Regions from separate parts of the Bacillus sp. GW823-FHT06A10 genome, predicted to be linked through region 3. Evidence: riboswitches for the same ligand, from Rfam matches in the RefSeq annotation. Region 3 holds a riboswitch; each other region holds the start of a gene.
The links. A riboswitch is a leader RNA that binds a small molecule or an ion and turns the genes downstream of it on or off. The one in region 3 is predicted to bind S-adenosylmethionine.
Positions count from the first base shown of each region.

Region 1: linked by a shared signal. The riboswitch ahead of AC1Q8M_RS17795 (bifunctional homocysteine S-methyltransferase/methylenetetrahydrofolate reductase) and the one ahead of AC1Q8M_RS11975 (M20 family metallopeptidase) in region 3 are both predicted to bind S-adenosylmethionine.
Region 2: linked by a shared signal. The riboswitch ahead of AC1Q8M_RS12660 (hypothetical protein) and the one ahead of AC1Q8M_RS11975 (M20 family metallopeptidase) in region 3 are both predicted to bind S-adenosylmethionine.
Region 4: linked by a shared signal. The riboswitch ahead of AC1Q8M_RS03485 (Na+/H+ antiporter NhaC family protein) and the one ahead of AC1Q8M_RS11975 (M20 family metallopeptidase) in region 3 are both predicted to bind S-adenosylmethionine.

Region 1 covers NZ_JBXAHT010000002.1:577,692-585,838, reverse strand. The annotation lists gene metH (methionine synthase) at 1-1,669, opposite strand, end outside; gene AC1Q8M_RS17795 (bifunctional homocysteine S-methyltransferase/methylenetetrahydrofolate reductase) at 1,669-3,501, opposite strand; SAM riboswitch class I at 3,572-3,681, opposite strand; SAM riboswitch class I at 3,885-3,995, shown strand; gene metI (cystathionine gamma-synthase/O-acetylhomoserine thiolyase) at 4,090-5,202, shown strand; gene metC (cystathionine beta-lyase) at 5,199-6,362, shown strand; gene AC1Q8M_RS17780 (cysteine hydrolase family protein) at 6,532-7,044, shown strand; gene AC1Q8M_RS17775 (ArsR/SmtB family transcription factor) at 7,478-7,768, shown strand; gene AC1Q8M_RS17770 (class I SAM-dependent methyltransferase) at 7,911-8,147, opposite strand, start outside.
Region 2 covers NZ_JBXAHT010000001.1:2,482,179-2,490,325, forward strand. The annotation lists gene AC1Q8M_RS12635 (transcriptional regulator) at 115-660, shown strand; gene AC1Q8M_RS12640 (short-chain fatty acid transporter) at 1,258-2,604, shown strand; gene AC1Q8M_RS12645 (hypothetical protein) at 2,645-2,998, opposite strand; gene AC1Q8M_RS12650 (NAD(P)H-dependent oxidoreductase) at 2,995-3,570, opposite strand; gene AC1Q8M_RS12655 (SWIM zinc finger family protein) at 3,599-3,982, opposite strand; gene AC1Q8M_RS12660 (hypothetical protein) at 4,243-4,560, opposite strand; SAM riboswitch class I at 4,601-4,699, opposite strand; gene AC1Q8M_RS12665 (hypothetical protein) at 4,821-5,012, shown strand; gene AC1Q8M_RS12670 (YwiC-like family protein) at 5,045-5,767, opposite strand; gene AC1Q8M_RS12675 (ECF transporter S component) at 5,951-6,652, opposite strand; gene AC1Q8M_RS12680 (ABC transporter ATP-binding protein) at 6,625-8,147, opposite strand, start outside.
Region 3 covers NZ_JBXAHT010000001.1:2,353,264-2,361,410, forward strand. The annotation lists gene AC1Q8M_RS11965 (SDR family oxidoreductase) at 1-623, opposite strand, end outside; gene AC1Q8M_RS11970 (Lrp/AsnC family transcriptional regulator) at 792-1,232, shown strand; gene AC1Q8M_RS11975 (M20 family metallopeptidase) at 1,399-2,604, opposite strand; SAM riboswitch class I at 2,693-2,794, opposite strand; gene AC1Q8M_RS11980 (AAA domain-containing protein) at 2,871-5,180, opposite strand; gene AC1Q8M_RS11985 (VOC family protein) at 5,292-5,684, shown strand; partial or broken gene AC1Q8M_RS11990 (hypothetical protein) at 5,934-6,121, opposite strand; gene AC1Q8M_RS11995 (hypothetical protein) at 6,221-6,352, shown strand; gene AC1Q8M_RS12000 (YrrS family protein) at 7,560-8,147, opposite strand, start outside.
Region 4 covers NZ_JBXAHT010000001.1:659,991-668,137, reverse strand. The annotation lists gene AC1Q8M_RS03515 (DUF3922 domain-containing protein) at 1-65, opposite strand, end outside; gene AC1Q8M_RS03510 (response regulator) at 147-779, opposite strand; gene AC1Q8M_RS03505 (sensor histidine kinase) at 776-1,831, opposite strand; gene liaF (cell wall-active antibiotics response protein LiaF) at 1,831-2,571, opposite strand; gene AC1Q8M_RS03495 (PspA/IM30 family protein) at 2,678-3,340, opposite strand; gene AC1Q8M_RS03490 (lmo0954 family membrane protein) at 3,388-3,744, opposite strand; gene AC1Q8M_RS03485 (Na+/H+ antiporter NhaC family protein) at 3,927-5,243, opposite strand; SAM riboswitch class I at 5,338-5,443, opposite strand; gene AC1Q8M_RS03480 (ribonuclease FAU-1 family protein) at 5,564-6,082, opposite strand; gene gltP (glutamate/aspartate:proton symporter GltP) at 6,151-7,425, opposite strand; gene AC1Q8M_RS03470 (murein hydrolase activator EnvC family protein) at 7,921-8,147, shown strand, end outside.

The sequences.
Region 1 (8,147 bases), on a different contig from region 3:
TAGCATGATATAAAAAGACGGAATTCAATACTTCACGTCCAGCCGGTGGTAAACCAAATGATATGTTACTTACACCTAAAATCGTTAAACACTCTGGTAACGCTTCTTTAATAAGGCGAATGCCCTCTATAGTCGCTGCCGCTGAACCAATATATTCTTCATCACCTGTCCCTACTGGAAACACAAGTGCATCAAAAATAATATCTGACGGGCGTATCCCATATTTCGTCGTTAATAATTCGTAACTTCTTTTTGCAATTTCTAATTTTCTTTCAGCACTTACTGCCATACCATCTTCATCGATTGTACCAACTACAATTGCAGCACCATACTTACGAAGAAGCGGTGTTACCTTTTCAAAACGCTCTTCTCCATCTTCTAAATTAATAGAGTTGATAACAGCTTTTCCTTGAATATAAGTAAGTGCTCTTGCCATAACATTTTCATCCGTTGAATCAATCATAATCGGTACTTTTAACACTTTCGTAACTTCTGTCAAAAATTTCTCCATATCTTCTATTTCATCACGATCAGGATCTGCCATACAAATATCAATAATATGAGCATTTTTCTTCACTTGCGCTCTTGCCACTTCAGCAGCCTCTTCAAATTTCCCTTCTGCTACTAATCGTTTAAATTTACGTGATCCAATAACATTCGTTCTTTCACCTACAAATAACGGTCTCATAGACTCATCATATTGCAGTGCCTCTAATCCACTAATTCCATGTCCTTCTCTCTCATGATGGTCACGAGGCTTAAGAGATGCTAGTGCTTCTTTCATTGCTTTTATATGTTCTGGTGTCGTGCCACAACAACCACCGATAATATTAACCCATCCTTCTTCAGCAAATCGCTTCACCTTTTCAGCGAGAGAAGATGGAGACTCATGGTAATGTCCATCTTCATCAGGAAGACCTGCATTTGGATAACAAGAAATGTAACACTCCGATAAATCAGATAGTGAACGAATATGGTCCCTCATAAACTCCGGACCAGTCGCACAATTTAACCCAACAGATAATGGTTTCATATGTTCTACTGATAAATAAAAAGCTTCAATTGTTTGCCCAGCCAGAGTCGTTCCCATTGGCTCAATCGTTCCTGAAATCATAATAGGAACCGTTTTTTTCAGTTCTTCAAAAGCAGCTTGAATTCCAATATAAGCTGCTTTCACGTTACGCATATCTTGACTCGTCTCAACGAGTAATACATCAACTTCTCCTTTTAATAATCCTCGTGCCTGCCTTGTATAAGCCTCAATCAATTCTTCAAAAGTCACACCACCAGTAACACTAATTGCTTTCGTTGTTGGTCCCATCGCTCCCGCAACATATACTTCCTTACCGCTTTCTTTAACAGCTTGCTTCGCCAAAAGTGCTGCCTTTTCATTTAGTTCTTCATCTAAATGAGACAGCTCATAATCACTTAGTACAATATTCGTTGCCCCAAATGTATTTGTTTCAATAATATCCGCTCCAGCTTCAATATAAGCTTTATGAATCTTTAAAATAACGTCTGGTCTTGTTTCTACTAAATATTCATTACAGCCCTCGTACTCTTCTCCTCCGAAATCTTCAGCAGTTAAATCCTCTTGCTGAATCATTGTTCCCATTGCACCATCTAATATTAAAATGCTATTTTGTAATTTTTCTTCTATACACTTCATCAATTAATACCTTCTTTCACTTCTTGCTTTTCTCTTACATATTTAACAAGATGTTCTGTAATTTCATATTTTAAAAATGGTGTAATAAGATAAATACCATTAAAATATTTCATCGCTGCGTCGATCAATTCTTGCGAAATGCGAATCCCTTCCTCAATTGCCGCCTCTTTCGTTTCGTGTCCATCCATTCTCTCTCTTATTTCTTCTGGAAGAGTAATACCCGGTACCTCAAAATGAAGAAAATCTGCATTCCGCTTACTTACTAACGGCATAATTCCAATAAAAATAGATTGTTCCAAATGCTTTGTCGCTTCATACACTTCTTCAATTAACGCGATATCGTAAATTGGCTGAGTTAAAAAATATTCCGCTCCAGCATCTATTTTTCGTTCCATTCGCTTAACCGCTGCTTTTAAGTGCCTCACGTGAGGATTAAATGCGCCGCCTACAGAAAACCTTGTCGCCGGTCCAATTGATTTCCCTAAAATTGAACGTCCATCGTTCATTTCTTTAATCATTTTAATGAGCTCAATAGAGGACAAATCGTATACAGAAGTTGCACCAGGAAAATCACCAACGCGCGCTGGATCACCAGTTAAAGCTAACACTTCTTCCATCCCTAACGCCGATAAACCTAACAAATGAGATTGTAGTCCAATGACGTTATGATCCCTACACGTTAAATGTGTCAATACCGGGATATCATGCTTCGTTAATAACGCACCCATTGCCATATTAGAAATACGAGGCGATGCTAATGAATTATCTGCTAGAGTAATAGCATCTGCTCCCGCTCTTTTTAAAGCTCTTGCTCCTTCAAAAAACCGCTGTGTATCTAACGTTTTCGGTGGATCTAATTCCACTACAACTGTCGTTTGTTTTTTCGCTTTCTCTGCTAGAGTGACGTGAGCCTTCGAACGTTTCTCATGCGTATGAACAACTTTCGGCCTTTGAATGGTGTCTTTTTCTATTACAGGTGTAACATTCGCAACAGCGTGCTTCATACTTTGAATATGTTCTGGAGTCGTACCACAACAACCACCTAATAACCGAATACCTTGCTCAATAAATCTCGGCGTCATCGCCTCAAAATAAGCTGGGCTTCCCTCATATACGTAACGTCCCTCCACATAATTCGGGAGACCTGCATTTGGGTATGCTGATAAATAGCCATTTTGCGGAATCGATATCATTTTGAAAGCCTCCGTCATATGAAGCGGCCCTAGTTGACAATTTAATCCAACAACATTTGCACCGTAATCTATAATTTGCTTTAATATTTCATTAACATCATTTCCATTTTGAGTCGTACCTGCTTCATGTAACGCTAATTGAGCAACAATTGGAATGTTCGTTTGCTTACGCAATACTTTAACAGCATGAAGTAATTCAAATTCATCGTAAAAAGTTTCTAATAGTAATCCATCAACCTGTTCTTCTAGTAAAGCCCCTGCCTGTTCAAGTAGCATAAACTCCCTTTCCATATCAGTCGTTGTAACGGCTCCGATATGTTTCATACCACCAATTGTTCCTAAAATTGCATTTTTATCTGTAACAGATGCTTTCGCCAGTTTTACTGCCGCTCTATTAATTTCTGTAACTTGATTTTCTAAGCCGTACATACGTAATTTCGCCTCATTTGCTCCATACGTATTCGTTTGAATTACATCTGCTCCAGCAGCTACATATTGTTTATGAATCGATATAATTAAGTCTGGATCCGATACATTCAATTCTTCAAAGCTACTTTGCAAGCCATGTGAATGCAATAACGTCCCAACCGCACCATCACCTATTACAATTCCTTTTGATAATAAATCTAGTAATTTCACGAATCTCCCTCATTTCTATCAATATAAAAACCCCCTCTTCACTTTGAAGAGGGGGACATAATCGTTCCTCCTCTTATTATGCAAAACATTCGTTTTGCAGGTATTAGCACCGTTTCAAACATTTCGTTTGAAGGTTGCCGGGTTTCACAGGGCCTTTCCCTCCACCGCTCTCAATAAGAGTTGTCTTTATTATTTTATTTATGTAGCTAAAAGGAAATGCGTTCCCCTTTTAACAATGTTTGTTAATTTTTTAATAAATTTAGCATGCACAAAAGTAAAAGTCAATGACACTTGCGGAAAAATAAAAATTTTTCAAAATAAAGTTGCAATTCAATTATCTTTTGTTGTAAAGTTAAAAACATAATAAAAATTTCATACGAACATTCTTATCTAGAGAGGTAGAGGGACTGGCCCTGTGACGCCTCAGCAACCATTAACATTTTGTTAATAAGGTGCTAATTCCAGCAAATTGTGAAAGATTTGACAGATGAGAAGAAGACTCTATTCAAACCGAAAGCCTTCTTCTTAGAAGGCTTTTTTTATTTTATATTCACTTAATGTTTCAATTTAAAAAGGAGGAATTTTCACATGTCAACAATCGAAACAAAACTAGCACAAATCGGCAATCGCAGTGAAACTACAACTGGAACGGTTAATCCACCAGTTTATTTCTCAACCGCTTATCGTCATGAAGGAATTGGTAAATCTACTGGCTTTGACTATTCACGAACTGGCAATCCAACTCGAGGTCTTTTAGAACAGGCAATCGCAGACTTAGAATATGGCGAACAAGGTTATGCCTGTAGTTCAGGGATGGCGGCTGTTCTCCTCGTCCTTTCTCTATTCCGCTCTGGAGACGAACTTATTGTATCTGAAGATTTATACGGTGGAACGTATCGATTATTTTCTGAACATGAAAAAAAGTGGAATGTTCGATGTAGATACGTAAATACACAGTCTATTAAACAAATTGAGCAAGCTATCACAACTGAAACGAAGGCTATTTTCATAGAAACTCCAACTAATCCATTAATGCAAGTTACTGATATTGCTGCTGTCGCAACTGTAGCGAAAAGGCACGGACTACTTCTTATTGTAGACAACACATTCTACACACCTTATATACAGCAACCATTAACAGAAGGTGCTGACATTGTACTTCACAGCGCAACGAAATATTTAGGGGGACATAACGATGTACTAAGCGGACTTGTCATTGCAAAAGGAAAGGAACTTTGTGAAGACATCGCTCATTATCATAATGCATCAGGTGCAGTTTTAAGCCCATTTGACTCATGGTTATTAATTCGCGGTATGAAAACGTTAGCGCTTCGCATGAGACAGCATGAAGAAAATGCGAAAGCAGTTGTTGCATATTTAAATGATGAAGACGGGGTGACAGATGTATTTTATCCTGGAAGAGGCGGCATGATTTCATTTCGCCTTAAAGATGAAGCTTGGATTAATCCATTCTTACAATCTTTATCCTTAATTACATTTGCCGAAAGTCTTGGTGGTGTAGAAAGTTTAATGACTTATCCAGCAACGCAAACACATGCTGATATTCCTGAAGAAATTAGAACAGCAAACGGTGTATGTAATCGTCTTCTTCGATTCTCCGTTGGCATTGAAAATAGTAACGATTTAATTCAAGACTTAAAGCAAGCCATTAAACTTGTAAAAGAAGGTGTAAGAATATGAGTTATTCTATAGATACACTCTTACTACACAACCAATATAAACATGACTCGCAAACAGGAGCTGTGAACGTTCCTATCTATAACACATCAACTTTTCACCAGTTTGATGTAGATACGTTCGGAAAATATGACTATAGCAGGTCAGGAAATCCAACTCGTGAAGCTCTTGAAGATATCATTGCTTTATTAGAAGGTGGAACAAAGGGATTCGCCTTTGCATCAGGCATTGCAGCGATTTCCACTGCATTCCTCCTTCTTTCACAAGGTGATCACGTACTCATTTCAGAAGATGTATACGGAGGCACTTACCGAGTGATAACTGAGGTACTCTCCCGTTACGGTGTTTCACATACATTTGTTGATATGACCAATTTAGAAGAAATAAAACAAAACATGAAACCAAATACAAAGCTCTTTTATGTAGAAACACCTTCTAACCCACTTTTAAAAGTGACAGATATTCGCGAGGTTTCTAAACTCGCAAAATCTATTGGCGCTCTTACTTTTGTTGATAATACATTTTTGACACCACTATTCCAAAAACCACTTGAACTTGGAGCTGATGTCGTTCTTCATAGTGCTACAAAATTTATTGCTGGTCATAGTGATGTTACTGCCGGATTAGCAGTAGTAAAAGATGCCGAACTCGCTCAAAAGCTTGGATTTTTACAAAATGCATTCGGTGCTATTTTAGGACCTCAAGATTGTTCTCTCGTACTTCGCGGTCTAAAAACATTGCACGTACGCCTCGAGCATTCAGCTAAAAATGCCAATAAAATCGCACATTATTTACAAGAGCACGCTAAAGTACAAAATGTCTATTATCCGGGATTACAAACACATCTCGGATTTGATATTCAACAATCTCAAGCAACATCAGCTGGAGCGGTCTTATCGTTTACTTTGCAGTCAGAAGATGCACTCCGCCAATTTTTATCAAAAGTAAAATTACCTGTTTTTGCAGTTAGTTTAGGAGCTGTAGAGTCAATTCTTTCTTATCCAGCAAAAATGTCACATGCAGCACTGTCGCAAGAAGCTCGTGATGAAAGAGGAATCTCTAATTCATTACTTCGGTTATCAGTCGGTCTTGAAAATGTTAACGATTTAATATCCGATTTTGAAAATGCCCTTTCTTATGTAGAAGAACCTGTAAATGCATAGAGAAAAAGAAGATATGAGATTAGGTTTTCATATCTTCTTTTTCTGCGTTTTAGTTATATTCATTTGAATTTCTTCTTTTCTTATAGTCCATAAAAAAATAAAAGTATATCATCTATTTCTAAATAAGGGATTAATTGATATATTAAGAAATAAAAAAGGGGTAAAAATAATGGATACTTGTGCAGATATTTTAATCGTTATCGATTTACAAAATGGCGTATGTTATGGCGGAGAGCATTTATTTGATTTACAGAACTTACTAACAAAAGTAAATAAAAGAATTTCTTCATACAGAAAATCAAATAAACCAATCCTTTTTGTTCAACATTGTGATGATGATTTAGTACCCGAGAAAGAACTTTGGGCTATTCATACCGATCTTGATGTTCAAGAACAAGATTTTTTTGTAAGAAAAACACATGCAAATTCATTTTATAAAACAAACTTAAAAGAAATTTTAGATCAATTATCTGTAAATCGCATTGAATTTTGCGGTGCCCAAACAGAGTACTGTATGGATGCTACGATTAAGTTTGCCCACGGACTGGGATACGAAAACTTTATGGTACAGAAAACAACCTCTACGTTGAATAATCCTTTTATGTCCGCAAAAGAGACAATTGATTTTTACGAGAACATATGGAATCACAGATTTTTAACGTTGCTAAAAGATGAATTTTAGAATAAATGACTAATGACTTGATTATCCTAAGATTTATCAGCCGTAATCAAATATTTCATTATCACCATAAAGAAGCGAATTACATTCAGCTTCTTTTCTTTTAACCTGTTTTATATTCTATATATATCATTATAATTCCTTTGTCATATTATTTTAAAAATTTCGTATATTCATTTGAAAGAATAAGAAAATCATGATAAAATTGTGTTACAAATATATCTATATCTTTCAATTTTTAAAACGCATCGAAATTTTCACCCAAAAATGTCATTTTACAAAAACGTGCTAATTTACCTATTTTATTTACATCATGGTCTCTTTTCTTACAATTTCTTTACTTTAGGACTTTTTTTCTGCAACAACTATTTTCTTTTCTTTAAATTTTTGGTATGTATAGTATGGTATAATAGCTCACACGGAGGTGGAAAAGAACATGTTAGAAACCTTTCAAAAAGAATTAGAACTATATGAAAGTAATGCAGAATTATTAAAAGTGCTGGCTCATCCTGTTCGTTTATGTATCGTAAAAGGATTAATTGAGCGCGGTCCAAGCAACGTTTCTACAATGTACACTGGCTTAAACATGCCACAATCTACAATTTCACAGCATTTAGCAAAATTAAAAAGCGCTAAAATCGTTTCTAGTGAAAGAAAAGGATTAGAAATTTATTACAAAGTAGAGAACGAAACAATAATTCAACTCGTTCGCGTATTATTAGGTTAGGGACTAATAATCGAAGAAAAAGAACGTATTCTATATTTTTTATCTCATATCTTTAATATAAATATATATCATGAGAGGAAATATATAATACTACATAAGTCGTATTAAAAAACAAGACACAGTATATACTGTGTCTTGTTTTTTATATTGTTACATACCGCTCCAAATGTAAATGTTGCATATCTTTTGTATGTATAACAACATCAAACGCACTCCCTACTCCTCCATTCAAAATCATAGAACGAACTGCTCGATTTTGTTTTTGCGTTTCAGAAAAAGGATTCATATCTTGATGGCTCGTAAGCTGTTCTAATATCCCTGCAGCTAACAAGAACTCAGATTGTTTCTTATGCCATACCGCACTCATTCCTTGCATACT
Region 2 (8,147 bases), 130 kb from region 3:
CTCCTTTTAAATCTCATTATCATTATTGATAATGATAAAATAAAAACGGATGGATTGCAATCATTATTCTCATTATTTATAATGAGAATAAAAAACAATACATAAGGTGATATAATGAGTAATAAAGTTGAAATTTTAATGCATCCGGTAAGAATGAAAATTTGCCAAGTGTTAATGAGAAATAAAGAAGATGGGTTAACACCATTAGAAATGGTAAAAATCATTAAAAATGTACCACAAGCAACACTATATAGACAGCTACAAACTATGGTTGATTCAGGTATCGTTCATGTAATTAAAGAAAAAAAGGTAAAATCTGTTTCTGAAAAATATTACGCAATCAATGAAGAAGATGCAAAAATTGAAGGAAGTGAATGGAAAGGATTATCTGATGATGAAAAGTTAAACTACATTTCCTATTATCAGTTATCACTTATGACACAATATCAAAGTTACCTTAAGAAATTAGAGGAACAAAACAGTCAAGAAGATAAGGCTACTTTTTCTGTAGTAGAATTAAAGCTAGATGAGGAACACTTTGAAAAATTTCAAAACGAACTTAACGAATCAATGATTAAATACTACAATAACCAAAGTAAAGATGACGAAATAGAGGCTCCGATTCGGACCGTTGCTATTACAATTATTCCAGAAACTTAAATTTAATCGATATAAAAATGCAAATCAATAATCTTAACTAAATCCTGAAAACAGGATACTTCTCAAAACATCTAAACCATCTGCTTCCTATATTCTCTTTAGGAGCTAGGTGGTTTAATTTTTCTTGAATTCGCACACAAATGTAGTAATGAATGTATTATTTTTGTTATCTTTTATAAGTAGAAAGCTTCATCTTTTTAATGAAGCTTTCTATCACTTTATTAAAAAGATAATAAATTAATCGTTTCCTTTAAAACACTTCCCTTACAAAGATTGTCTGTTCATATTGGTCGAAAATTTCTTCTATAGATGAAAATAAAGTTTCTTCAGGGATGATGAACTTTATTTTTTGACCATTTTGCAACAGTTGCTTTGAAGCCAGCTAGTAACCTTTCTCTATACTTATCCTTATAAGTGCTACCCCATTTCCAACCGTTTTCTTCTAGTATATTAAAAGCAGAATCTGATACAAGGCTCTATATCAACCTATCAATAAATTACCACTCTATAAATATCTGAATTTTCTTTACATTAAAGGTTATCTCCCAAACAACCTCGAATAATTTTAATACATATACATAAGGAGGTTGATCTATTTTGTTTCGTTCCTTTACAAATGGTTGCGTCGCCTTAGTGCAACGCTTCTTGCCAGAACCGTTTATTTTATCATGTTTACTAACTGTTTTCGTTATCTTCTTTGGTATGTTTGCGACTCACCAAACACCTGTAGAAATGATTAATCACTGGGGTAATGGAATTTGGGGACTCCTCGCCTTTTCTATGCAAATGGCGCTTGTACTCGTGACTGGATCTGCTTTAGCAAATGCTCCTCTTATTAAAAAAGGATTAACGAAAGCTGCCAGACTACCAAAAACGAATGGCCAAGGCATTATTGCCATTTCAATTGTAAGTTTACTTGGTGCATACATAAACTGGGGCTTTGGAATTATTGTATCTGTTTTATACGCAAAAGAAGTGGCAAGGCAACTGGACGGATTAGATTATAGACTAGCAATTGCCTCTTCTTACTCTGGATTTCTCATTTGGCATGCCGGTCTTTCTGCCTCTATCCCTCTTACGTTAGCAACAGGCGGTGAAACGTTAATTAAAACGACTGCTGGAAGTATTAAAGAGGCGATTCCGATAACAGAAACGTTATTCTCACCATACGCTCTCGTTCCAGTTATTATTTTTCTCGTTACGATGCCTCTCATTAATAAAGCGATGCATCCAGATGAAAAACATACGATAACTGTAGATCCTAGCGTGTTCCATGAAGAAGCTGCTGCTCAAGAAGTAGAAAATAATACGTTCGCTGAAAAGATGGAAAATAGCATTATTATTACACTTTGCGTTGGATTGTTAGGTCTCATTTATATTTTCAATTACTTTTATACGAAAGGTTTTAACCTTACTCTCGATATCGTGATTTTTATGTTATTAATTGCCGGTCTTATTTTCCACCGTACTCCGATTCAGTATATTCGCGCTTTTTCAGACTCTACGAAAAGTGCTTCTGGCATTTTACTTCAATTTCCGTTTTACGCAGGAATTATGGGCATGATGATTGGAGTAAATAGTGAAGGACTTTCACTTGGAGGAGCTATTTCTAATTTCTTTATTAGCATTTCAAATGAAACGACTTTTCCGCTCTTTACATTTTTAAGTGCTGGCATCGTTAATATTTTCGTTCCATCTGGTGGCGGTCAATGGGCCGTGCAAGCACCAATTATGATTCCAGCTGGCGCTGAACTTGGTGTACCTGCTGCAAAAACTGCAATGGCCATTGCGTGGGGCGATGCTTGGACGAATTTAATTCAACCTTTCTGGGCATTACCAGCATTAGCGATAGCTGGTTTAGGTGCTCGTGATATTATGGGATTTTGCGTTGTGAACTTACTATATGCAGGTTTTATCATTAGTCTATGCTTCTTATTTATTTAAACGAAAAGCTAGTTTTATACTAGCTTTTTTACATAATAAATCATTTATTTCCCATGCAATTTATAACTGTATTCCACTCTATGTCCTTAAGATGTAGTGACTCAAATGCAAAAAAATCTTCGCAAATTTTTCCAATCAGGTGTGGATGTTCCCTCAAAAAATTCCACTGTAATACTTTAGGAAGAAAATGCATTTCATATTCTTTACTTCCCCGTACTACCTCATCAACTTCTCTTTCACAAATTCCCCTTATTAAATAATCATTTCTTAACTCTATTTGAATTTGTTGAAATGTATCGCTGCATTTTTTCAATTGAAGTAAACACGTAATATACTTCCGAAAAAGTTCGTTATCATACTGACAACAGTTTATAATACGATCGACTTCATTCATAATGTACGAGCCTTTTCTTCTATTTGTAATAACCATTTTTCGCGCTTTGATACTTTACTCGTTTTCACAGATTGAAAAACTGACCGTTTTATATCACGAATGCCACAAAAACGTAAAACACCTCTCTTCATCATAATCCAATCTGCTGATCGATATAACAATGCGACGTACCATAGAGGCGAGTCTAACGTATTAATAACCCACGTTTTTTTCCCTTGCAATAATCCTTTCGGCAGAGCCCCTTCATATTTATAAGCAAATCCAGCTACGAAAATACGGTCAATAAAACCTTTTAAAATAGCTGGCATCCCCCACCACCATATCGGATATATAAAGAGAAGTGTATCTGCTTCTTCCACTAATTTTCTATACCGCGCTGTCTCTTCTTCATTTATTAAATCACGTCTTTTCTTCTCTTCATTGAATACAAGTACCGGATCAAATTGTTCCTTGTATAAATCAAGCAACGTAACCGAATGATTTGTTTCCTGTAGCCCTTTTTGCACATGCTCTAAAATTGCCCCGTTAAAACTTGAAGGATTAGGATGAGCGTATATAATCAGTACGTTCACTACAAAACAACTCCCTCTATCGTTAAAGTTATCCCTTCTTTAATAACTTCTCTACAATTTGTACGTTTTTCGAACTTTGCAACAGTCGATTTAATACAGTAAGTAACTCTTCTTTTTCTAAATCTTTCAGTTTCTCTTTAACTGCACTCTCACCAGCACCTTGAATATCATAAACAACTGCCGCCATATGTTTACAATAATTTTCATACGGACATTCGCAACTACTTTTTGAAAAATCTTCGAGATCGATAACTACTTCATAATTCCCTGCATTTCCAGTAACGAAAGCAAACACTTTTTTATCTTGTATTTCAACATCTTCTACATGTCCATCTTCATAATATTCATATCCCTTATCTACAATGTACTTTGGGATCCATTTCGTTATATCTTTTAATAAGTAAGCGTACATAATTGTACCCCTTCCTTTAATTCCCTTTTGACTTCAAAAATCCTGCATGTTATTCTAATTACTGTTAAGTAGCAAGTCTACGTGACAAAACGACTGACACCTATTCGGCGAAGGTGTCTCTTTTCATTTGCAGCCGATACGAATTGCCTCTTTCAGGCACATTCAATTTTTGACACTACACACTCAACACCATTCCCTGTATCAGGCTGCTTAAGCAGTCTTTTACTCTACATACTCCGTTATTTTAAAAAAAAGAGAGCTTAGCTCCCTTTTCTCGCCTTATAAAATACCCCTTTTTCAGTATAGAGATATTCATCAGCTAATGTAATTTTCCCATCCAGTTTCAGTTCATCTAATAGTCTTGATAAATAAAATTGATGTAACATCTTTTTCGTGAATTTTCCTTCATGATGCGAAACGATATGTTCTTGAATATCTAACAATGATATTGGCTTATCTTGCTCTATCATATATTCATAAACTGTACTACGCAGTTTTACGTATTTTTCGAGTGTCACAGCAATGCGCAACCCCTTTCTTCTTAATATAAATTTTCGTAATCGGTTTTTTTGCAACAAAAAAACCTCTCCGATAAGAAGAAGTTACGTATATATCTTCGTCTTATCTCCCAGAACAAATATGTTCTGCTGGAATTAGCACCTGCATCGCGGTTGCTGGGTTTCATCGGGCCAGTCCCTCCACCTCTCTGGATAAGAAATATTCACTTAATTCTTACTATACGTAATTTCATTTTAATTGTCAAACAAATATAACAAATAATATTTTCTTCTTTACTGTTCATACTATACATATATGAATATGCAAGGAGGATTATGAAATGCATCAAAATGCTCGCGGATATGTACAAGATTCTTTTCAATCATTACAAGAAGCAAAACATTGTTTAGAAGAAGCACTACAGACTGTTGAAAAAGATTTTAATCGCGCTCGTATTGAGCAATCCCTTTATGCGATCGAACAAGCTATTCAACGCTGCGATTACACCGTTCACATTTTAGAACAAGATTGAAAAAACTTCCCATCATAAGGTGGGAAGTTTTTTCAAATGGCATACTTCATAATTATTGCCGTTATGATTAAAAAATATACAGAATTCACAATTTCTAAAACCCCTACTTTTATAATAGAAATTTTTTTGCCATACAATATAATGGCTCGAATGACACTTGGTATAAAAATAAGGGAGCACCACGGATTAATTGCAAATACAATGATTGTTAATAGAATATGATAACCCCAAGATATAAAACGATACTTCGGATTATTTTTCTCACGTATCATCGTTTTCACATAAAACGTACTTCCTAAAAAGTATAAGAATGAAATAAGTGCAATGAATAATGCTGTATGATCGATTTGTTTCATTGAAAAATAATAACTAATTAACCCACCAACACAAAACACAATGATCGCACAAATATCATTTAATAGTGCCCTTTCATTTTTTTGACGAGCATAATGCATATTTACTATAAATAGTGGAATCATGACTATTACGAATAAAAGAATGCGCCATTCATATAATAGAGAAATCATCCCAAATACGAACGCAATAATAAAATATACAATTGAAGCATGTAAATACTCTTTTTTTCGTTTTTGTTTTATGTACATAAGGAATGGATACGTAGCTAAATAGATAAAGAACCAAGCTATAAACAATGGAATGTGATATATAGTAGGTTTTCCAAGTATGACACTTAATAGAAATGGTATAGCAAGCATCGCCCATGCACCATGTTGCTTCGGAATAACTAACTTCATTAACTATACACCTCCCTTTTGAAAATAGTTCTCACCTATTATTATACAAATAATTTTATATAGTAACGGATATATATTGGACTATTTTTTGACAATAAAAAATGCTCCTTACAATATGTAAGAAGCATGAAAGAGGCAAACGAATATGTAAGTCGCGACCCTACCTTATATGAGTATGCTTTTCTATGCTATGTTATGCTTATCTAATATACCGTATTTCTTTTTAAATCTTGTGAGAATCGTAATCCAAGACGTACTAAATAGTAGTAAGAAAATAACATTCGAAATCGCATGACTTAAATCAAAGTAAAAACTTGCGATGTAATACGAAATGACAGTTTCCCACGTTGCTTCTCGTATAAAACCGAGAAGGCCCCAGAAATTCATAATCCAACCAAATAAAAAACCAACAATTACTCCGTAAAGAAGTCTCCCCCATAGCTTTTTCATTAAAAATGTATTACGCAATAATCCAGCTATAAAACCAATCATACCCCATGAAAACATTTGCCACGGCGTCCACGGACCTTGCCCTAAAAAGATGTTAGACACAATCGCTGCTGTTGCACCGATCATAAAACCCGCTTCACTTCCAAACACAATTGCAGAAACGATAATAACAAAAGAAGTTGGTTGTACACTCGGTAAAATAGAAAATGGTACGCGGCTAACTGCTGCAATTGCCGCTAATACAGCAACGAGAACAATTTCACGTGAAACAAACGACTTCCTTTCAAAACGGATATAGAAAGGTAACATAATAACAACTAATAAAAACAAACTACTTAACATGTAATAACCGTCCATAATAAGTGTAGTAAAGAGTAATGTGCCTATTATTACTGCAAAAATACCTATTATGAATGCAACATATCGTTTGGACACGCTTCGTACACATCCTCCCACGTTAATGCATATGGCAATTCTTTTCGAATGAATCGATTAATAGATGTTGTATAAAAGAAGTTACCACTAAAAAATTCTTTCGGTGCATCATTCATAATGACTGTCCCATCAAATAACATCATACATTGATCCACGTATTTCGCTGCAAACTCAATATCATGCGTTGCCATTACAATTGTTGTACCTTCTTTTTGTAGCTTCCTAAATAGCTCTCCTACTCTTTCTTTCTTCCACGGATCTAGCCCCTTTGTCGGTTCATCCAGTAATAATAAAGTTGGCTTTGATAATAATGTCGTACATAACGCAAGTAATTGTTGCTCTCCTCCGCTACAATCGTGCGGATGGCGTTCTTTAAGCGAGTACAACCAAAACTGTTTTAGCGTATCTTCTGCTATTTCTTTTCCTTGTTCTCCGTATAATTCACGTGCACGTTCATACACCTCATCCCACACTGTATCAAATGTAAAATGATAATATGGATGCTGCGATACATACCCAATACTTTTAAATCGTTCTTTCGAATCAATTTTATGTATCACTTTCCCATTCCACTTTACTTTCCCTCTTCTCACTTTTTGCAAACCAGCTAAAAGCGTTAACAGTGTAGACTTCCCTGTCCCATTCTTTCCAACGAGCGCTACCCATTTTCCTTTTTCAATCGAAACTGATAAATCACGTAAAATAAGCGGACTATTTTTTTCGTACTGGAACGAAATATGCTCTGCGCTTAAAATTACCTCTTGCTTTTCACTTTGTGCTATTAGCTCATTTACATATGATATCGCTGAAAAATTATTCATTTTCATTTGCGCCTCTCGCACCGTAAACGGAATATCTCTCACATTCCACTCTAAAAATAGCCTTGGAATTTGCGGAATAAATGGACGGAATGTTTCTACTCCCCACATATTCGTAATAACAGTTTTAGGACTACCATCATACATAATACAGCCATTATCCATACAAACAACGCGTGTTGCAAGCGGGATAACTTCATCTAAACGATGTTCACTTAAAATAATCGTAATTCCAAGTTCTTCATTAATCCGTTTTAATAATCCTAAAAACTCTTTTGCAGCAATTGGATCTAACTGCGCTGTCGGTTCATCTAATAATAGCAATTTCGGCTGCATAACTAATACCGCAGCTAAATTAACAAGTTGCTTTTGCCCACCAGATAACGTGTGAACAGATTGATGCAATAAATCTTGAAATCCTAAAAAGCTAATAAGCTCTGCTATTCGTTTTTGAATAATATGTGATGGTAACCCAATATTTTCTAAAGAAAATGCTAATTCTTGAATAACTGTATCCATTACGAGTTGATTTTCTGGATTTTGAAATACCATACCAATTTCTTGAGCAGATAACAAATCAGGTACATTTTCTAATAAAGTACCATCATAATATGTATCCCCAGTACGCTTACCAATTGGAAGTAATTCTTTTTTAAAATGTTTTAATAAAGTCGTCT
Region 3 (8,147 bases):
CGTATTTCCGGATCATCTAGCAATTTCGCATTTATATCTGTCTTCGTATATCCAGGCATAATTGTATTCACTGTTATACCTCTTTCTCCAAGATGTTTAGCTAGAGGAAGTGTCATCGTATTTAGTGCACCTTTACTTAAACCGTATGCAATGGACCCTGTAAAACCAAGTCTTACTTCCGCTGATGAAATGTTAATAACGCGCCCTTCTACTCGTAGTAACGGTAATGTTTGCTGAATTAAAAAGAATGGCGCCTTAATATTTACGGCCATAATTTCATCAAAAATTTCTTCTGTCGTATTTTCAATCGTCCCTTGTGTACCTATCCCTGCATTGTTTACTAAAATATCAATCTCTGATGTACCAACTCTTATTTGTAATTCATTCTTCAATTGTTCTACTAACTGTTTGACACCATCCATTGAATTGAGTTCTGCTTCAATTAAAAACGCTTTTCCTCCATTAGATTCAATCTCACTAATTGTTTCATCTGCAGCTGCCTTATTTCGGCCGTAGTGAATCGCAACTAATGCACCGTCGTTTGCCAATCTCATCGCAATCGCACGACCAATTCCTCGACTCGCCCCTGTTACTAACGCTACTTTCCCATCAAGATTCTTCATATATTTCCAACCTTCCTAAATTCCCTTTTGATAAATCCTACACTTATATTTTCATGCAAAAACCAAACATTTTAAATACAGATTTATAGGTAATTTAGTTCGTTCACTTATGATATTATAGTTATAATTTGTGATTCACTTTAGAAAACATAATAAGGAGGCTACACAATGCAAAACGCTGTAAAATTGGATGAAATCGATCATAAAATTATGAACCTGTTATATGAAAATGCGAGAATTTCTGTTTCAGAAATAGGACGGATTATATCCATGACGCAACCTGCTGTAAAGGAGCGTATGAATAAACTTGAAGATCAGGGAGTTATAGCGGCTTACCGAACGAAATTTGAGCCTTCCAAAATTAATAAAAGCATTCAAGCATTCATCATGTTTAAAACGAGCCAATGCTCTGATTTCATCCAATATTGTAATGCCGCTCCTGAAGTAACTGATTTATATCGAATTAGCGGGGAATTTAATTATATGATGAAGGTCATGAGCGATTCGATGGATTCCCTCGCTGCATTTTTAGACTCGTTAATGCAATTCGGATTATCATCTCCTTTAATTGTTTTAAAGAGTGAGTTCGAGGAGAAATTGTCATTCTAATAAAGGGATACGTATTATCCTCACTAACAGTAAAATTTTCTCTTTCTTGAGAAAAACCAACAAAATCAATGACTAGCAAACAAAAAAGAACATTGATTTTTCAATGTTCTTTTTATATCTCTACTTATTAATTAGATTGCTCTTCGAAAAGAGCGCCTTAATCCCCTTACCCCTGATTCCTCTGTGCCTCCCTAAACTCCTCCTTCACCTTCTCTAACAACCCTTCTTCTGTAATTAATCGATACGCTGTATTCGCTAATGCTTTTGCCGATGTAATTAATGCTTTATCTCCTAGTTCTGAACGTGCTGCTTCTCTAAATTCATTCGTATGCGCAATTAAGTCATCTGGACCAATTTTAATGTACGGATGAATTGTCGGCACAACTTGGCTGACGTTTCCTGCGTCGGTTGAACCAATCCCTACTCTTTCTTTACGATTTACATCTTCACCTAATAGTTCTAGTTCTTCCGCTACGATATCGTTATATGTTTTTGTTACGAGTAATTCATCGATTTCATTTTGGAATTGATGGATTTTTACTTTTGCACCTGTTGCTAACGCTGCTCCCTCAGCAATGTTTCTTACTTTTTCTGTTACTTCCGCGCATCTCTTTCGCGTTGCTGCACGGATGAAGAACCTAGCCGCGGCATAGTCAGGAATAATGTTAGGTGCTTTTCCGCCTTCTGTAATGACGCCATGAATTCTCACGTCTGACGGAAGTTGTTGGCGAAGTGCGTTTATACCGTTATAGAGCTGAATAACCGCATCTAATGCATTAATCCCTTCTTCTGGTGAAGCTGCAGCGTGAGCTGTTTTTCCGTAAAAATGAAAATCAAGTGGATCGACTGCTAGTGAAGGACTCGTTGTCGCTGTTTTTCCGCTCGGATGAATCATAAGCGCCGCATCAATGTCTTTAAATAAACCTGCCTTTACATAACTTGATTTCGCGCTACCATTTGGCCCACCTTCTTCTGCTGGTGTACCAAACACGACAACTTCCCCGCCAATTTCTTCAAGTGTTTCTGATAATGCAATTGCTGCTGCAACGCTAATTGTGCCAATTAAATTGTGACCACACGCATGACCGAGTCCTGGTAAAGCGTCGTACTCCGCTAAAAATGCAATTGCCGGTCCTTGTTTTCCAGAACTTTTTCGCGCAATAAACCCCGTTTCATGTCCAGCTATATTGTGCTGCAACTGAAATCCTGCACTGCCTAGCAATAAACTTAACGTCCTAGATGCGTAAAACTCTTGGTTACCAATCTCTGGATTCGCATGAATATCATGACTTGTTTCTATGTACTTTTCCTTATTTCTTTCGATACTCTCTTCAATTGTTTTTCTTTGTGACGTTACTCCTGTCGCTCCCATTGTTCTTCCTCCTTTTATTTTCACGTAAAAAAGCCTCTTTCTAAAAGATAGAAAGAGGCTTCTGTATATACAGTCAAAATGAGCTTCTTTCTTATCTTTCAAGTTACCTTGCTGGAATTGGCACAGTATTCATAACGAATCCGCTGCCGAGGTATCATAGGGCCAGTCCCTCCACCTCTCGTGATAAGAATTTTCATAAAATTATATTAAATTATTTTTTATTCTAAGTTCATTCCAAGTAAAAGTCAAGGAATTCCTATCCGAATTTACCGAATATCTAAAAATCCTTTTAATACACCAATTGTCTCAGGTGCTTGCAGTCTTGCACATACGTACGGAAATTCCGTACTACCTTCAAATATCATTTGAGATGTAAGCGGTGCGCCTGCCCAGAAGATTTCATCATCAATTACTAAGAATGGGAATGCTTTATTTTGTCTTTGTAACTTTACATTTTTCAGCGGAACTGGTCCATCACTATAAACTGTTATTTGTGCATTTGTACGCATTAACGCTTGCCATACTCGTTTATCTACTTGTTTCGTACTTGGCAGTGAAATAATAATTTTTCGTTTTGCGGCTAAAATATCTTTTAATAGCCCTTTCGGCTCTTCAAGATTCATTTCCATAAACCAGCGTAAACGTTTCGAAATTTTCCGTTCCCACAATTGTCTTGATGTCGTGCGATCATACACATCTCCGTGACGTTCTATATGAGCTGTTAATTGTGATAACGCTTGTTTTCTAGAAAGATTTTTACGCATATAATGGCAATCTGATAATTGAATGAACTTCCCTCTCGCCCTTGTCACTGCTACATTGACGAGGCGATGATTTTTATGGTCAAAGAATAACACGCCAGGTCGTTCTTGCGGATAACTGTCAACCGTATCAAAGATCATCATATCTCTTTCAGAACCTTGAAACTTATGAACTGTCGCCGCTAAAACTGGTATGTTTTGATATTTCGTTCTCTGCAACATTTCTCTAATATACGTCGATAAAAAGCGTGACTGCGCCCTGTAAGGTGTCACAACACCAATCGACTGAACACCGTCTAACAATCCGATTAACATCATTTGCATCGCTACTAAACCAGACATAATGTTAAAACGGGAACCAGAAGCAGCATCTTTTAACGAAAAAGCTCCCATTTGGCTCGTATCAAATAAAACACTCGCTTCATTTGCGAACGGCTGCAATTGCGCAAGTTCTTTACGCTCTGAAACAGACGGATGATCGTATACTCTATTTTTATAAATAAACGAATTCGTAAACTTCGATATATCCGCATGCATACGTCTTTGTTCCTGCAACATAAATAGGTTTGGGTGTGCTTCTGATTTATTAACAGACTCAACAATCCCAGCATGGTAAAACATATCTTCCCCAAGCCATTTGCGAACGAGTTCATGGTTCGCCATCGCAATTGGAGGTAACTGTAAAAAGTCACCGCAAACGACGATACGTTTCCCAAGTGAAGCAGCTAATGCGATTTGCGGAACGAACGCCATACTCACTTCATCTACGACAACTAAATCGAATGTACGCTCATAAATAAGTGAATCAATGGCACATTTCGATAAAGTTGCACCAATTACTTTCGCATTTTCAATATATTCTTTTTCTATTTCTTTAATTTTCGCCTTTTGCTTTCGAAGCTCACTTTCAATCTCTTGTATACGCTTCTTATCAGCAGATGTTGCTTTATACGATAAGATTTTTTCACGAAGATCTTGGCGTGTCTCTTCTAAGTAGAGTCTTTCCTCACCCCATGATCCGTTCGTCGTTTCAACTAATTTCGATGCAAGTAACGTTTCATGATTTCGTATATGTTCATGCTGACTATAACCGTAACGAACAATTTCGCCAGGCGTCCATTTCTTTTTCTTTTCAATTTGCTTCGTTACTTCACTCATTAATACGTCTACTGCCGCGTTACTATGAGCTAACACAAGTACCGATTTTCCTTTTTGATAATGAGCCGAAATAATACGTGATAAATTGTAAGACTTCCCTGTTCCAGGTGGTCCCCATACGTACGTTGTCGGATTGTAAAATGCGCGATATGCCAGTTCATTTTTCGGATTTTTCATCTTCTCAATATGTTTCGGACTGCTCGTCCCATCAACGAGACGCTTTATACGATTACGTTTTAGCTTATCTTTACGTGCTTCTTTCAATCGCTCTTGCAGTTGCTCTAAAAGTTGCCACGGTTCACTGTATAAAACCGCTTCTCTTATTTCACCTTGTATATAATCATTTAATTTCAGTTCTATTTCTAATCCATGTACAGATAATACTTCTCCTGTCGCTTCCTCACCATCGAACTCAATTCGAATTGGTGAACCTTCAGGTAAGCTTACTTCCGAAATAAGCTGAAATACATACACTGTATTCTCATAATCTGTATATAAAAAACGACCGTTCATGATAGAAATTTTACTACCACCTATCGTTTTCCAATGTTTAATTTCATATGCTAATGCATAATGCCACTCTTTCATCGTTTCTGATAATGAAGGAGCTTGAGTAGGTGTATTCATCGTATAATCTCCTTCCTTCTCCCCAAACATACTTTCTCACTATACCATACAACACGCTAAAATTTGTAAGGTTTTTATCTTGCTTATTTTCTTAATTTTCAATAATATATTGTATATAATTTTCAGAAAGAAGGAATCTACATGCCAGTTAGAAGAATTGAACACGTAGGACTTATGGTTGCAAACTTAGAAGCATCTATCTCATTTTATGAAGAAGTAGTCGGCTTACAGCTCCTTCAACGTATGGGGCACCCGAATCCAGACTTAAAACTCGCTTTTTTAGGTGTGGAAGAATCGAAAGAAACGATACTCGAATTAATTGAAGGCTACAATTCTTCCTTGCCAGCAGAAGGAAAAGTACATCACATTTGCTTTAAGGTAGATTCATTAGAAGATGAAATCGAGAGACTAAAGAAACACGCAGTAACCTTTTTACTAGGAGAAGAAATCGAAACATTACCAGATGGAACACGTTACATATTCTTCGCTGGTCCTGATGGGGAGTGGATTGAGTTTTTTGAAACGGAGAGATAATCTGAAGAGACTTTTTACTTCAATAAAGTATAATAAAAGCCGTAGGAGTTTAATGCCTACAACTTTGTAAAAGGATCTTGATTCACTATAAAATATCCTCTATAGGTTTATTCTTAAAATTTACTTTTAACTTGATATTGATGTGACGTAACCTTAAATATGTAGAAATTTAAAAAGCCCCCTAATATTGTTAAAGGGGCTTTACTCATACGAATGATAATTTTTATAAATAATTGCTAAATAGTGAATTTACATAAATGCTTTTAGAAGCTCTTGAACTAATGGGATTGCTCCACCTATAAATTTTAAAACTGCCATTGCGATTTCCATATTATTTCCTCCTCTTTTGTTAGTACTGGGATGTGATTAAACTTTATACACTTATTATAGTAAACGCTTACATTTGTAACAATACATTTCTGTATGCAATATTGCATATTTATACGTTTTGACAATATTTGACCTCTATTAGCCATTCTTTAATGGTACCATAACGAAGTGAGAGTCTTTAAGGGTTCGCCTTAATAGGAGGAAATATGGAAAAAGTTCAAGATATTTACAGTAATATAAAATTTAAGAGTTGGTTTAAACAAGTATTAGCTGTAGGAGGAATATTAGGATTCTGCTACTTGGTGTTATATGGTTTCTGTTTTTTAGTTGATATGTAAATATTATACAGCTACACTAGTGGAGTCTTGCCTACAGAGGTAAGACTCTTTTATTGTACTTGAGATGAACAAACTACATACAATAGTTTTCAGGTTCTTCAGATTTCTCTATATGTTTCCTTGTTCCTCTATGTTCTAGACCCACTATTTCCTATCATTGAAAATAAATAAACTTCCGTTTATATTGAACATACAATTTTATTGATGAAAAATGTCTTTTTACTAGATACATATTAAAAAGAAAAGTATAAGTTTTATTCCATTTCGGTACAATCTTTTTATCTTTGAAAAGGACTTAAATCTTATTAATAGATTTGAGTCTTTTTGTATACGCCCATTTCTATATAACCATATAAATATAATATATTAAAAATAATTTAAATGCAAGAATACTTGTAGAGGAAGCGCCAGCACTTCGGAAAAAACAAGCTAAGCCAAAAAATACAATAAGCTGCCCATATGGACAGCTTATTTACATAATTTTCTTTATGGGAAATATACTTAAGGCCATTTTTAACTTAATAGGAGTCTAATATCTCAAGTTTCTTAGCTAATACCCAGCTATTTAGACCTAAATATGCATAAATATTGTAATAAAAATAATTCCGGTTTCTCAGTGTTTCCTATAATCTTTTAATATCTTCATAGAATATAGGCCAACCTTGCATTAAGATATTATATATATATTTCTTACTACAAATATGGACGGTATTATCCTTGTTGCAGTTTTAATTTTAATCAAGTCTATTGTAATTACACAGATTGAAATATCTATTCAATTTCAAAAATAGTAAAGTAAAGGAAATGTATATGAAAAGATCACTTGTCTTAGAAACAAGTGATCTTTTCATTAGATATACTGCAACTTGCTAACAGCAGGTAATTGTTATCCTATTCATCTGTTCAATAGATATTATAATACATTTTTTAGTTATATAGACGAAATTGTTTCTAATGAAATGAGACCAAAAATATTTCAAAAGGTACCATAAATTATTTAGTGCTTTAAAAATGCAATTTTGAACCTTTCGAAGCACTAAATCAGGTAGATTTTAATAAACTTCAAACTTTGTCTGCATCAGGATCTCACAATTGAGCCTGAGTAATTAATGCTGTCAACATAACAAAAAGAGTCCTGATTGAAACAAACTCTTTTATAAGTTTTTACAAGTATAAACTTTTAAACATATAATTACATTTCTATTCTTTATTTTACCACTTGTACAGATGCTGGTTTCCAACCTTGATTCTCTACCCAATCAATATTAACCTTATATTTTTTATTACTTTGTTTATCTCGTACATTACCGTAGGCTTTATTATTACCATTATTTCCAATAAAATCGAAAATCAATTGGCTCTCTGGAACATTAACAGCATAAGAGATTGCTTTTTTCATCTCACTCCAATCTACTGTTCCTTCTTTAAATTTCATTTCAGGTTTTGCTCCTTGCTCTGTACCAATTGGCTTCCATGAAGGATTAGTTTGAGAATCCTTTTCTTGAGATACCGTTTTTTCTTCCTCTTTATTTTCATTTCCGCTCGTTTTTACCGATTTTTCTACTTTTTGTTTCCCTTCTAACTGTGCTGCTTCTTTATCTTCAGTTTTCTTCTCTTGTATCTTTGCTGTTTCTTTATCTTCAGTTTTCTTCTCTTCTATCTTTGCCATTTCTTTATCTTCAGTTTTCTTCTCTTCTATCTTTGCTGTTTCTTTATCTTCGGTTTTCTTCTCTTCTATCTTTGTTGCTTCTTTATCTTCAGTTTTCTTCTCTTCTATCTTTGTTACTTTCTTTTC
Region 4 (8,147 bases), 1.7 Mb from region 3:
CCCTTTATATGTACTGTTAACACTTTAATGATAACGCTTACATTGTTTATCGTCAATAAAAACATTCGATGGTTTTAACGCCAAATCTATATTGTAGCGAGCCAATAATCAGCGAGGAATTCCCCGCCAATTAAAGCTTCACTTTATCACTTCGTTAATTGATGCCTAAATGCATAAATAACTGCCTGAGTACGATCACTTACATTCAATTTATTTAATATGTTACTCACATGTGTCTTTACCGTTTTCAGTGCAATAAATAACTCGTCCGCAATCTCTTGATTACTTTTTCCCTCTGCAATTAATAACAAAATCTCAAACTCTCTTTCCGTTAAGTCATCATGCAAAGGTTGCTCTTTCTTTTGACGCATACGGGACATCATTTTCCCGGTAACTTTCGGCTCTAATACTGTTTCTCCATCATAAGTAGCTCGTACAGCATCAGCAATATCACTTGCTCTTGATGTTTTTAATAAGTAACTGGTCGCACCAGCCTCAATAACAGGGTACAATTTTTCGTCATCTAAAAAGCTTGTTACAACTACAATTTTTGCTTCTGGCCATTCTTGAATAATAGCACGTGTTGCTTCAACACCATCCATCTCATCCATAACAAGGTCCATTAAAATAATATCCGGTCTTAATTGCAATGCTAATTCTGATCCTTTTCGTCCATTCTCAGCTTCCCCTACTACTTCAATATCTGGCTGTGTAGATAAATATGCCGATACACCCATACGAACCATTTCATGATCATCGACAAGCAATACTTTTATCATACTTCTCCCCCTCTCTCAATCATAATCGGTACTTTTACTTCTATTTGTGTACCTTTGGCCGGGAAACTAAGCACCTTGAGTGTCCCACCAATTTCATGAACACGCTCTTGCATCGATCTTAGGCCATATGAACCTGCCTTATTAACGCCTACTTCAAACCCAACGCCGTCATCAATAATTTTTAAAATCGCATATTGATCAATTTTTCGAAGGCGCACTTCTGTTTTCTTTGCCTTTGCGTGTCGCAACGTATTTGATAGCGCTTCTTGCACAATACGGAATAAATGATCTTCTACACCTTTTTTTAATTCTATTGGCTCAATAAGCCATTCAATTTTCATATGTTGTTTTCGCGATAATTCCGTTAATAATTCCTCTATACCTTCTGTCAGTTTCTTACCTTCCAATTGTACAGGACGTAAATGAAGGAGCAATGCTCTCATTTCTGATTGAGCATTTACAACCATATTTTCAACAAGTTGTAATTGTTTTTTTGTCACATCTGGAAATTCAGTTATTTGTTCATTAATCGCTGACATCATCATCGACATTGCGAAAAGCTGCTGACTTACTGAATCATGCAACTCCCTTGCTAAACGATGCCTTTCTTGAGAAATCGCTTCTTGTCTCATCTCTTCATTCCAATGAGCTCGTTCATTCGTTACTTTTTGAAAGAGTCCAGCTTGCTCCTCTAATCGACGAGCCAAAACGATTACTTTTCGTTCCACTTCATGAAATTCATCATCTGCAGTAAACGAAACATCGCTCGGAAAATTCCCTCGCTCTACTTCAAATAGAAACGTATTTAATCCTTGTATACGCTGCTCTATATAGTAACCGATTGCATATCCTACAATTCCCCCGATAAGTAAACTTGTAGTCATAATAAACAAGCCAATTGGAACAGAAGCGATGGATTCCTTCCATAATAAATCATACACTTGTTGCTCGCTTTTCCATACATATACAATTGTACAAATGAGTGCGATACTAACTGAGGACAACATAGAATAACGAATATACATCCACGAAATATTTTTTTGTTTCTTCATTATACTTTCCTCACTTCCGTGTCGCCTACGACAAGCGAAGAAATAATTTTAATACGACGAGGAGCCTCTTTATACTGCTCTGTTCTAAATCTAACATTGCGGTTAAACCCTGTCTCTTCATGACCTGGCAAGAGCACACGTCCGACAATAACAGAATGATTTAAAGAAAGTTCAATATCATATGGCACATATAAACGAATATTACCAACGACACCCCGAATAACAATTATCGTTTCCCCTTCTGGAATCATAGCAGTAGTTAAATCTATTTCCACATCACAAGCACCGTATTGAACATTAATATCCTCAAGTTCATAAATATGATCCATCATTCGTACATTGCCTACAAACATATTTTTCAAATATGGTTCTGTACGATATATTTGCTTCTCTTCGTCTATAATCCCTTTTTCTTTAATTTCAACCTTCATTGCTTTTTGCTGATGCCCTTGTTGAATCAATTGATAACCAATTAAAGCTAAACAAGCAAATACGACAAGAACAAATGCTGCTGATGAAAATAAGAAGAATAAAAATACGATACCACCAACAAATAAAAATACATTTCCCCGTACATAACGATTCTTTTTACGATAATGCCTTCCAAACATAAGCATAATAAATGCAAAAATGAGACCACCTGGTTCAAAATGTCCAAGTATCATATCAAGAAAAAGACCGAATCCAAATATGATGAGGAGCATCCCCATTAATTGTGTCTTTGAAAAATGTTTCTTCATTTCAGCTCCCCCCTTCTTGTCACATATACATAGAAGAAAAGGCATTGCTTTCCAACACCTTTTCTCCTATCACTATATCATAAGCCTGTTTTATAATATACTACTATTATTTTGTTAACTCTTTTGTTAACGATACATCATTCTTTTCTTTCATTTCACGCTCAAGTTTTGCAATTTTCATATCAAATGTGTCACGCTCATGCTCTTCATTCATACGAGTTTCTAAGTCACGAATGTGATCTTCAATTTCTTCAAATCGTAAGAACGGATTATTTTCATCCATTTTATGCATCGCAGTATTCATACGACGATTTGCATGTGCCATATTTTCACGTGCCATTAGTTCCATACGCTTTGCGTGCATTTCTTTTAATTTATTTTTCATTTCAGAAAGACGACGCTCTAACTCATCAATTTGCTCTACAACACCTGCATACATTTCTTCTAATCGAGTTACTTGCCCTTCATAATAAGCTACCTCTTCTAACGCACGTTCGTGCAATTGTAATTCGCCTGCTTCTTGAGCAATGATAGCTTGCTTTGATCTTTTGTTAACGAAATAACGTGCTTGCTCAAGCTCACGAGCAAAGTTAGATTTTAATGTTTTATGACGTTCAATTAACTTCTCAATTTTTGTTATTTCACGCTCACTATCACGTAAATATTGGTTTAACATCGCAATTGGATTTTTTCTTTCCTTCTCATCTAACACGTTATGAAAATCAGCTAAAATTGCATCGCGTACACGTCCGAATAAAGATTGTTTCATTATAAATCTTCCTCTCTTCTACTTTATTTATAATTTGATTTATTGTTTTAGTTTTTCATTAATTTGTTCCACTCATCTTCAAAGTTGCTATATGGTTTAGAACTTTCTGGAGCAGATTCAACAACTACATCTTTTTCTTTTTTCCACTCACGGTATCCGTAGTATAAAACCACTAAAGCAGCGATACCGATTAATGCTGGTGAATGAGAAAGCGCAATGGATAAACCGATTAAACCAACAATACCCCAAGCTAACTTTCCAAAAAATGACTTAGCTCGCACAAATGATTTATAGCTCCAATATACAACTCCTGCTCCGATTGCGAATCCTACAATACCAGCAAGACTACCAAGAGCAATTAAAGCCAAAATACCGGCTGCGATAAACGCTAGAAATTGTTTCATCTTGTGCTTGCCTCCCTTCGATTTGATACTCTTATCTTAACTATTTTTTCATCTTTCCATAACGAGCTTAAGAACCGTTTTTAACTCAGACTTAAGACCGAGTCATATTCAGCCCTTTACGCAAAAAAACGTGCAGAGTTTATTCTCTGCACGTTTTTTTAATTACTAACATTCATATTAAATTAAGCTGTTTTATGATACTCTTTTTTCTCAGCTACTTTCGAAAATCTTGGAAATCCAATTAAAATAGAAACAATCCCACATACTCCAACTAAGATTGGATAAAATGCATATGGCAACAATTCAACCGGAGATAACGCTGCAAATCCTGCTGCCGTTAACATTTGGGCACCGTACGGAATTAATCCTTGTACACAACATGAGAAAAGATCTAATACACTCGCTGATTTACGAGGGTCTATTTCATATTGATCTGCAATATTTTTTGCAAGCGGGCCTGTAAAGATAATCGAAATCGTATTATTCGCTGTACACATATTCGTCATACTTACTAAACCAGCAATACCAAATTCCGCACCTTTTTTCGAACGAATATTACGTGTTAATACATTCATTAAATATTGAATACCACCATTATATTGGATTAATTCAACCATACCGCCAATTAATATAGCAAGTAATACTAACTCCATCATACCGCCCATTCCAGTCGTTACACTTTTAAAGAAACTTTCTAACGTGTAACTTCCATCTATAAGACCGATAAAACCAGATAATACAGTTCCACCAGTTAATACAATAAGTACATTCCAGCCAAGTAGCGCTGTAATAAGTACTCCTGCGTACGGTAAAATCTTTATCCAATCAAAGCTATGTGCTTTAATTTGCGTGTCACTTCCTGAAGTAACTATTACTAATAGTACAATTGTAATAATAGCCGCTGGTAACACAATTAAAAAATTCGTTTTAAACTTATCTTTCATTTCTGTTCCTTGTGAACGAACAGCTGCGATTGTTGTATCTGAAATAAATGATAAATTATCACCAAACATCGCTCCCCCAACAACAGTAGCCATTGCAAGCGCAATTGAGATATCAGTTTGACCACTAATACCTACAGCAATCGGCGCTAATGCTGCAATTGTTCCCATTGAAGTTCCCATTGCTAATGAAATAAATGCACCAATAACAAAGATTCCAGCTACGATAAATCCTGGCGGTAAAATAGTTAACGCTAAATTAACAGTTGAGTCTACTCCGCCCATTCCTTTAGCCGTTTCAGAAAATGCACCTGCAAGCACAAAAATTAATACCATAATCATAATATCCGGATTTCCTGCACCTTTAGCGAACCGCTCGACTTTCACATTAAAACTTTCTTTACGATTCATCACTAAAGCGATTCCTACAGCAATTGAAATTGCTACAAGTATCGGCAATTTATAGAAATCACCTGTAATAATTCCAGAACCAATGAATAGCGCCAAAAATATCCCAAGTGGTAATAAAGCTAAACCATTTCCTCTCGTTTCTTTCAAAGTACCATCTCTCCCTAGTTTCAACCTTTTTCTAATGAATAACAAAAGACCTCTTCCGATGAGAAGAGGTCTTATACATCTATAAGAAACGCTCTTCTCATCTTTCAAGCACATGCTTGCTGGATTTGGCACAGCACTCTGAAATCGAGTCCGCTGCCGAGGCATCGTAGGGCCAGTCCCTCCGCCTCTCTTTATAAGAAGGTTTCATATTTATTTTTTAATAATAATTTCTTCCCTAACTTTACTCGCTTACAAAACAAAAGTCAATTATTTTTTGTATAGATTTTTTTGGTAATTATACAAAAATTTGAATACAATAATCATTTTAACTTTTCGATTTCTTCTTCCAATATTGAAATCCAATAAAATTCACTATTTTTTATTGCTTCTAATATCCATTTCGTAGTGTACCAAGCTAACTCATACTCTTCCTTCGTGACATCGCCACTTTTATAAGCATCCTCTAGCTCCTCTTCATCTAATACATACACCTTACCGCTAGGTAATAATACTACATCTAAATATAAATCATCAAAATACGGTAAACCACGATCGTCTATTTCATATTCTTTCGTCACATCAATATAATATTGCACTAAATTGTGCCTATCATCTAACATAGCTGTAATCGCAAAGTTCTTTCCATTAATGAAATATTGAACCCACATATACCCATCACTTGCAATACAAATTTCTTTACCATCATATTCTTTACAACTAGGCTCTCTCACCTTTTTTATATCCAGTATTCCGAGCATTCCCTCTTCCACTTGCTTAAGCCTATAACTCTTTTCTATTAGTCTTTTCCACGAAGAACCGTCACCATATTTACGTTTCATTATGTATACTCCTCTTCTATATACAGAAAAGCTCCCACATATTATGTGAGAGCTTGTTCATATTATAATCAAGCAGCTTGACCCTTTTCAGAAATCTCTTTTAAATAAGCTTGTCCTTTTTCAGCGTCATATTGACCTTCCCACTTAGACATAACTACAGCTGCTAAAGAGTTTCCTACAACGTTAACTGCTGTACGAGCCATATCTAAAATACGGTCAATACCAGCAATGAACGCTAAACCTTCAGGTGGAATACCTACTGTACCAAGTGTCGCTAATAATACAACGAATGATACGCCCGGTACACCTGCGATACCTTTTGATGTAACCATTAATACAAGTAATAATGTAATTTGTTGTGTAATAGATAAATCAATACCGTACATTTGCGCCAAGAAAATAGCTGCAATTGCTTGATATAAAGTTGATCCATCTAAGTTAAATGAATAACCTGTCGGAATAACGAAAGATGTAATTGCTTTCGGACAACCGAATTTCTCCATTTTCTCCATGATTTTTGGTAAAACTGTTTCTGAGCTTGCTGTAGAATACGCTAAGATCAGCTCGTCTTTTAAAATCTTAAAGAATTGGAAAATGTTAATTCCAAATATTTTCGCTGTAAGTCCTAAGACAACTACGACGAAGAAGATCATTGCTCCATATACGACAATTAGTAATTTCCCTAATGGAATTAATGAAGCAAGACCAAATGTAGAAACTGTAACACCAATTAGTGCAAACACACCAAATGGTGCAAATTTCATAACTTGGTTTGTTACATAAAACATTGCATCAGCTACACCTTGGAAAAATTGAAGAACTGGTCTTCCTCTCTCACCAATTGCTGCTACACCTAAACCAAATAGTACAGAGAAGAAGATAATAGCAAGCATATCTCCGTCAGCCAATGACTTCATAATGTTCGTTGGAACAATATTTACAAACGTATCTGCAAATGAATGACTTTGTACTTGCTCTGTCGTATGTGTATATTTCGAAATATCTGTCTTTGTTAACTGCTCCATATTTACGCCTTTTCCTGGTTGGAAAATATTCGCTATTAATAGACCAACAATAATTGCAATTGTTGTAATAATTTCAAAGTAAAGAATTGTTTTTCCGCCTAGTCGACCTAGTTTTTTAACATCGCCAACACCAGCAACCCCAACAACAATACTTGCTACAACAATCGGTACAACGATCATTTTAATTAATCGGATGAAAATATCACCAATTGGTTGTAAGTACTTCACAACAGCTGGATTATCAAAGAAAATCGCCCCAACCGCAATACCAAGCGCAAGCCCTATTAATATTTGCCATGCAAGTCCTATTCTTTTCATATTTGTTGTAACCCCCTCTTCGATGTGTCACTCTATCTCTCATTCTATCTCTATAAAACTAAGAAATTAAGAGTATTACATATTATTCGACAATTCACTACATTTTGTCCCTGTTAAAAATCATAAATCAAAATTTAAAATCTGACAACAAAATAACTTTCCCCGAATGCAAATAATTTTCTTGACAAAAAATAAACCCATGTTAGAAAACCTCACATGAGAACGATTCCTTACTAGTGTTTTATTAGCTTTCTAAGTACTATTTCACCCCATAAAAACTATTACTTTCCTCCTGTATTTTACAGATAAATCCCAAAATATACCTTTATTACAGCCATAAATAAAATGTAAGTACTATGACAATTAAAGTTGAAAAATGATAAATTCCGACAAAACTTAGCAATTTTATAAAGTTTTCTTTACATTATGATTACAACGATAGACACTCTTCTTCTTATGATATATAACATTCATAGGGAAAGGAGTCAGACAACTATGAAAAAGAAATTTGCAGCGTTTAGTGTTTTAGCAGCAGGAACGATTTTTGCTTCCCCGTTACTTTCACCCGTATACGCTGAAACAAATCAAGATAAATTATCTAACATTCAATCTGAATTAGAAGGCAAACAAAGTGACTTACAAAATAAATCAGTCGAGAAAGAACAAATAGAAAAAGAAATTCAAGAATTACAGAAAAAAATCGATGAATTAACTACTTCTAT